DNA from 3 places in the Kineococcus sp. GCM10028916 genome. Region 2 is predicted to be linked to each of the others. Evidence: predicted binding sites of a transcription regulator. Region 2 holds the regulator's gene; each other region holds the start of a gene.
What was found. Region 2 encodes LexA, which represses DNA repair genes until DNA is damaged. Its sites were predicted from a motif close to TCGAACANNTGTTCGA; they were not measured.
Positions count from the first base shown of each region.

Region 1: a site for LexA is predicted at 960-975, ahead of ACFQ46_RS21825 (LysM peptidoglycan-binding domain-containing protein). Genes of this name have one in related genera too.
Region 3: a site for LexA is predicted at 1,201-1,216, ahead of ACFQ46_RS10630 (LysM peptidoglycan-binding domain-containing protein). Genes of this name have one in related genera too.

Region 1 covers NZ_JBHTFM010000021.1:185-2,439, reverse strand. The annotation lists gene nrdR (transcriptional regulator NrdR) at 1-408, opposite strand, end outside; gene ACFQ46_RS21825 (LysM peptidoglycan-binding domain-containing protein) at 501-929, opposite strand; gene ACFQ46_RS21820 (DUF2277 domain-containing protein) at 1,109-1,378, opposite strand; partial or broken gene ACFQ46_RS21815 (Tar ligand binding domain-containing protein) at 1,559-2,255, shown strand, end outside.
Region 2 covers NZ_JBHTFM010000013.1:10-2,264, reverse strand. The annotation lists gene ACFQ46_RS11445 (ATP-dependent DNA helicase) at 1-359, shown strand, start outside; gene ACFQ46_RS11440 (aspartate/glutamate racemase family protein) at 391-1,074, shown strand; gene lexA (transcriptional repressor LexA) at 1,049-1,732, opposite strand; partial or broken gene ACFQ46_RS11430 (methyl-accepting chemotaxis protein) at 1,969-2,255, opposite strand, start outside.
Region 3 covers NZ_JBHTFM010000008.1:270,942-273,196, forward strand. The annotation lists gene ACFQ46_RS10625 (Rv3235 family protein) at 1-346, opposite strand, end outside; gene ACFQ46_RS10630 (LysM peptidoglycan-binding domain-containing protein) at 417-1,112, opposite strand; gene ACFQ46_RS10635 (hypothetical protein) at 1,328-1,879, shown strand; gene ACFQ46_RS10640 (helix-turn-helix domain-containing protein) at 1,913-2,131, opposite strand.

The DNA of each region.
Region 1 (2,255 bases), on a different contig from region 2:
GTCGGAGAGGGAGTCGAAGGCCTGGTAGACCGAGGCGAAACGCAGGTAGGCGACCTCGTCGAGCTCCTGCAGGAAGGGCAACGTCGCGAGACCCACCTGGTGGGCGTCGATCTCGGCGGCACCCTGGGCGCGGACGGCTTCCTCGACGCGGTGGGCGAGCAGCGCGATGTCGTCCTCGCTCACCGGCCGGCCCTGGCAGGCCTTGCGCACCCCGCTGGCGATCTTGGCGCGGCTGAACGGCTCTGGCGCACCGGAACGCTTGATGACCGAGAGGCTGGCCGTCTCGACGGTGGAGAAGCGCTTGGAGCAGTTCGGACACTGCCGACGGCGACGGATCGAGCTGCCGTCGTCGGTCGTGCGGGAATCGACGACACGAGAGTCCTCGTGCCGACAGAACGGGCAGTGCACCCCGACTTCCTCCCCCGAGACCGGACGACGGCTCTGGTCCAGGGTCGACCGTACGTCGTGACCGACGCACGGAGCAACCGGGCGCACCGCGATCAGCCCTGTTCGGGCATCGTCAGCTGTTGTCCGGCCTGCAGGGTCATGGACGGGAGGGCATTGAGCTGGACGATCTCACCGGCCACCTCGCGCCAGTCCGCGCCCGGGGACCACTGACCGGCGATCTGCGACAGGGTCTGGCCGGGGAGGACCGTCAGGACCGCGGCCGGGGGTGCGGAGGTGCGCTCCACCCCGGCCGAGGCGCCGGACAGCGCACCCGTCACGGCGACGACGGCACCGGTGAGCAGCGTGGCGGCCGTGCAGGTCACCACGAGACGGCCCCGTCGGGTCAGCCGCAGCGTGCGGGCGGGGCGCCGAGGCGGCGCGACGGGCCGGGCGGCGCAGTGTGGGCGGACGGTGGCGACGTTGCGGCGGGCAGGGCGGACCGGGCGTGCGACGACGGGCAGGGCGAGGGCGGTGGCGCTCACGAGCAGAGACCTCCAACGAGTGGCGCACTATCGAACGGGTGTTCGACCGTGCGCGTCTGTTCTACCACCGTTCGAACGGTGGCGCGCAACCCCCGAATTCCCGGGGGTGACGTCGACAGACGCTGCCACCGGCCTCCGACACGTGCGCTGACCTGCGCGAACGCTTCGGGGGCCGAGGGTCAGGAGGCGAAGCGCCGCGCGCTGCGTTCCTTCGCCCGGGCGGCCTCGACCTCCCGGTCCTTGGGCGGCGCCGTCGTCACCAGGTCCTCGAGCAGGTGCTGCGTCGCGTGCGCGACGGCGGCCACCGCCCGGTCGAACGCCTCCTGGTTGCGCACCGACGGCCGGGTCGACCCGGCCACCTTGCGCACGTACTGCAGCGCGGCGGCCTGGACCTCCTCCGACGTGGCGGGCGGCTCGAAGTTGTGCAGCTGACGGATGTTGCGACACATGCGCACCACGCTAGGCACCGGGCCCCCGACGCACAACGGACTCCCAGCCTTCTCCCGGCGCACCTCAGGCCCACGGCCGCGCCGCCGATGGACACGACGACCTCACCCGCCTGCTCCGCCCTGCGCCCTCGGCACCTTCCCCACCCCGCGCCGCGCGAGAACCCCCTGGAAGGCCCACCCATGAAGGCACTGCGCGATCTGAACGTCGCCCCCAAGCTCTTCGCCGGCTTCGGCGTCGTCTGCCTCCTGCTGGCCGCCGTGGTGGCCCTGGGCATCTCCCGCCTCGGATCTTCCCAAGCCAACCTCGAGAACGTGTCCACCAGTGGCGTGGCCTCGGTGCAGACGCTGGGTGAGGTCCGCACCTCCTTCCTCACCCTGCGCATGGACATCGTGAACGCAGCAGTCACCGACGACCAGCAGGCCACCGAGGCGTCACTGACCAAGATGGGCGAGGACGACACGGCCTACGACCAGGCGTGGAGCGCCTACCAGGCCTCCAACCCGGCCACCCCGGCCGCGGACCGGGCCCAGATCGAAGATCTCGTCAAGCAGTACCGTGCCGCGCGGGTCGAACTCGCCACCCTGGTCCGCAGCAACGACCGTGCCGGCTTCGTCGCCCGACGCAGCGCCACGACGACCCCTGTCACCGACCAGCTGCTGCCGCTGCTGGCCGACGCGGCCAAGCACGAGAAGGACGCTGCGGCCGCCATGGCCACCGCCGGCTCCGCCGACTACCACGCCGCTGTCGTGATGCTGCTGGTCATCGGCGCGGTCGCCCTCACGATCGCCGTCGTCGTCGCCGTCGTCATCGCCCGCTCCATCGCACGTCCTCTGGCCCGCACCCTCACCGTCGTGCAGGGCCTCGCCGACGGCCGCC
Region 2 (2,255 bases):
TGTCGTTGTGGCAGGGCGTCGACGTGCCGGGACCCAGCTGTTCCCTCGTCGTCATCGACCGCATCCCCTTCCCCCGACCCGACGACCCGCTGATGTCGGCCCGCGCGCGGGCCGTCGACGCGGCCGGCGGCAACGGGTTCGTGTCCGTCTCGGCGGCCCACGCCGCGGTGCGCCTCGCCCAGGGGGCGGGGCGGTTGATCCGGGCCACCGGTGACCGCGGTGTCGTCGCGGTGCTCGACTCGCGGCTCGCGACGGCCCGCTACGGCGGGTTCCTGCGCGACAGCCTGCCCGACTTCTGGTCCACCACCTCGACCCCCACCGTGCTGGAGGCGTTGCGGCGTCTGGGTAGCGGTGGCTGACGCCGTGCGTCCGGGGTGGCATGCTCGTGAGGTGGCCACCGTCGGCTTCCTGCACACCGCGCACGCCCACGTGCGCGCCTTCCGCGATCTCCTGAACGAGCGGGACGACACCGTCGCCGACCGTCACCTCGTCGACACGGGCCTGCTCACCACGGCGCGGGACCGCGGGATCGACAGCGTCCGTCCGGCCTTGGCCGACCGGCTGCGCCGACTGGTGGGGGAGGGCGCGGACGTCGTCGTCTGCACCTGCTCGACCGTCGGCCCCACGGCCAAGGCCGTCGGTGCCGAGATGGGTCTGCGCGTCGTCCGGGTCGACCGCCCGATGGCCGAGGCCGCCGTCCTGGCCGGGCGGCGGATCGCGGTCGTGAGCTCGCTGGACGAGGCCGCGGCGACCGTGTTGCCGCTGCTGCGCGAGTGCGCGGAGACCACCGGTCGGGCCGTGCAGCTGATCGAGGTCCGCTGCCCGGACACCTTCTCGTCCTTCGAGTCCGGCGACGTCCTGACCTACACGACCGGGGTCGCGGAGGCCGTCCGGACCCAGGTGCGGGCGCTCGACCCGCCCGTGGACGTCGTCGTCCTGGCCCAGGCGAGCATGGTCGACGCGGCGCCGTTGCTGCGCGACCTGCACGTGCCGGTCCTCACCTCGCCCCGGTTGGCGATCGAGGCGGCCGTCGAACTGGTGACCTCGCTCAGAGGCTTCGCAGCACGGCCGTGACCTTGCCGAGGATCGTCGCCTCGTCGCCGTCGATCGGGGCGAAGAGGGGGTTGCGGGGCATCAGCTGGACGTGACCGTCCTTGCGCTGCAGCACCTTCACCGTTGCCTCGCCGTCGATCATGGCGGCCACGACGTCGCCGTTCTCGGCCGTCGGCTGCTGGCGCACGACCACCCAGTCGCCGTCGCAGATGGCGGCGTCGATCATCGACTCCCCGACCACCTTGAGCATGAAGTGCTCACCGGCGCCGACGAGCTGCGCGGGGAGCGCGAAGACGTCCTCCACCAGTTCCTCGGCGAGGATCGGGCCACCGGCGGCGATCCGGCCGACGACCGGGACGTAGCGCGGACGCGGGCGGCCGTCGGCCGCGGTGGCCTCGAACCCGTCGATGGTGCCGCGGGCCGACGCCGGCGAGACGACCTCGAGGGTCCGCGGACGGCGCGGGTCCTTGCGCAGGTAGCCCAGCTTCTCGAGGGTCTTCACCTGGTGCGCGACGCTGCTGGGGCTGGTGAGGCCGACGGCCTGACCGATCTCTCGCATGCTCGGCGGGTAACCCCGCTGCTCGACGCACTCCTGGATGGCGGCGAGCACCCGACGCTGGCGGTGGGTGAGTCCGTCGCGGCCGTAGGGACCGTCGGGGAAGTGGTGGACCGAGGCCATCGGCGCCACCTGTCCGGTGTCGCCGGATCCGTCCAGCACGTCGGCCACGTCACTCTCCCTGTCGTTCCGCGTGAGTCGTACGACCGGGCCCCGTCCTGGGGTCCGATCCACGTCACGGTAGTCACCCGGGGGGCGAGGATCAAACACGTGTTCGAACCGGCGTGTCGAGGGCACCACCGGACGACGCCGCCCCGCGGGGTGCGGGACGGCGCCGGTGGGTCCGGAGGGGGGGTGGATCAGGCGAGGGTGAAGTGGCTGACGAGCTCGCTGAGTTCGTTGGCGGTGCGCGAGACCTCTCCGGCGGTGGTGGCCGTGTGGGTCGCCCCCGCCGTGGTCTGATCCGCCGCAGCGGCGATGCCGGAGATGTTCAACGCGATCTCCTGACTCCCCGAAGACACCTCGGTGACGTTGCGCACCATCTCCGACGTCGTCGCCGACTGCTCCTCCACCGCCGCGGCGATCGTGGCCTGCAACCCGTCGATGCGGGCGATGACCTCGGTGATCTCCGCGATCGCCGAAGCCG
Region 3 (2,255 bases), on a different contig from region 2:
GGGCCTGCAGCGCCGCCCGCCGCTGCACCCCCGCGTAGATGTCGGCGGCGGACCACCGCAGCAGCTGCTGGGTCGGTCGCTGACCGGTGAGGACCTCGAGCAGGACGACGAGGTAGCGCCGTGTCCACGCCGTCACCTCCGGCAGCTCCGAGGGCGGCAGCAGCCGCGGGTCGACGATCGCGAGTTCGAGGACGCCCTGGTCGGGGCTGAGGTGGCTGAGGACGGGCCCCTCGGGACCGAAGGCGTCCTCACGTTCGTCGATGTAGGGCGGCAGCCCGTAGGGCAGGGGCACTCGTCCGGTGTCCGGCGTGAGGTCGTCGAGCAGGGCGGCGGTGGAGCTGGTCACGCGGAGGTCTCCTGGGTGCGGTGTCGAACGGGTGGCCGGACGGGTGGCTGAACAGGTGCTCGGACGGGGGTCAGGGCAGGCGCAGGACCTGGCCGGGCAGCAGCAGGTCGGGGTCGTCGCCGATGACGTCGACGTTGGCGGTGTGGAGGCGGTGCTGCTCGGCCATCACCTCACCGGCGGTGGCGTCGGGACCGCACCGTTGCGCGGCCAGCGACCACAGGCTGTCCCCGCGGTGGACGACGATCTCGCCGTCGACCTCCCGGGGTGCGGGGGGAGTGCTCGCCGTGCTGGTTTCGGGGGTGGTCTCCGGGACGGCGGCCCAGCCGAGGTCGAGGGCCGGTGCCGAGGTGGCCTGCAGGGGCGCGGAAGCGGCCCAGCCGAGCTCAGGGACCGCGGTCGCCGCGCCCCGTTCGGCCGCACCGGCGGAGAGGGCGGCCGATCCCAGCACCAGGCCCACGACGAGCGCGACGACCCGGCGGACGGTCCGCGGGACGCCGGGGGAGGGCCGCACGGCGAGTCGCGGGTGACTGCGGGTCCGGACCTCGTCGGCGACGGCCACCAGGACGGTGAGCGCCAACCACCCCAGGAGGAGGGCGCCCACGACGGAGCACCCACCGACGAGCAGGTCGGAGACCGTCGCGGTGCCCGACTGCGCGGTGCGCAGCGCCGGTGCCGCCAGGGCGAGGAGCCCGGCGCCGGCCAGAGCGGGCACGGCGGCCAGCCCGGCGCCGACGGTGAACGTCAGCAGGTGCCGAAGTCTGTGCACGGTAACCACCCTCGTGATCGCACGGCCCCAGTTGGACCAGTTGAGTCCTTCTGGGTGTCGTTTGGTGTCGTTTGCTGCGCCATGTCTAGCGACCACCTGTGCGCGGGGCCAGGAACTCCCGTGACATGCGCCCGATCGGAGGGCAGCGCCTGACGGTGGGTGAAGACGGGTGACGGGCGACCCGACGGGTGGTCACCGCGACGTAGCGTTGTGTCGTGCGCTGGGACGACCTCTTCGACGACCTCGCCGCCCGCGCGGAGCACGCCCACCGGCTCGAGCGGGACGAGGAGGTCGCCGACCGGATCCGCCGGGACGAGGCGACCGTCACGCTCGCCTCCCGCGTGCGCGCGGCGACCGGGGCCGTCACCTTCGTGCTGCGCGACGGCACCACGCTGAACGGGCGGGTCGAGGGGGTCGGACCGGACTGGTTCCTGGTCCGGGAGGCCGCGGCGTCGCGGCAGGTCCTGCTGCCGGCCGCGGCCGTGCTCGCACTGCGGGGGGTCCCCGGGCGCAGTGCGGCGCCCTGGGGCGCGGTCGCAGCGCGGCGGACCCTGCTCCTGGCGGTCCGCGCACTGGCCGGAGCCGGTGTGCACGTCGTCGTGCGCACGGGTGGTGTCGACGTCCGGGGCACGGTGGGTCGGGTGGGCGCCGACCACGTCGACGTCGTCGACCTCGACGACGTCGTCGAGGGTCAGCGTGCGGACAGCGGTGCGCGCACCACGACGGTCCCGTTCGCGGCGTTGCTCAGCATCACCGAGGTGGTCTGACCGGGAGGTCGGCCGGTGAGGTCGGTGAGCGGGTCAGTCGGTGTGGTCCTCGCCCGCGAGGACGCTCTCGCGGGTCTGGGTGTACATCCGCTGGATGTAGTCCTCGAGCTCGGAGTCCTCGACGCGCCACTGCCCCCGCCCGCCGACCTTGATGGCCCGCAGTTCTCCCGTGCGGACCAGGGCGTAGGCCTGGGCCGAGCTGATCGCGAGCGTCTCGGCGACATCCGCGAGCGGGACGAAACGGGCGGGCACGGGGTCTCCTGGAGGGCGTCGTCGGAGCTGTTCCTGGCGGGTGTCCGCATCCTCGCACGACGTCACCCTGGCGCATCGGCCGTTCGGGTGGCCTGTGGACAACCGCGGACCCCCGCCGCTCGGG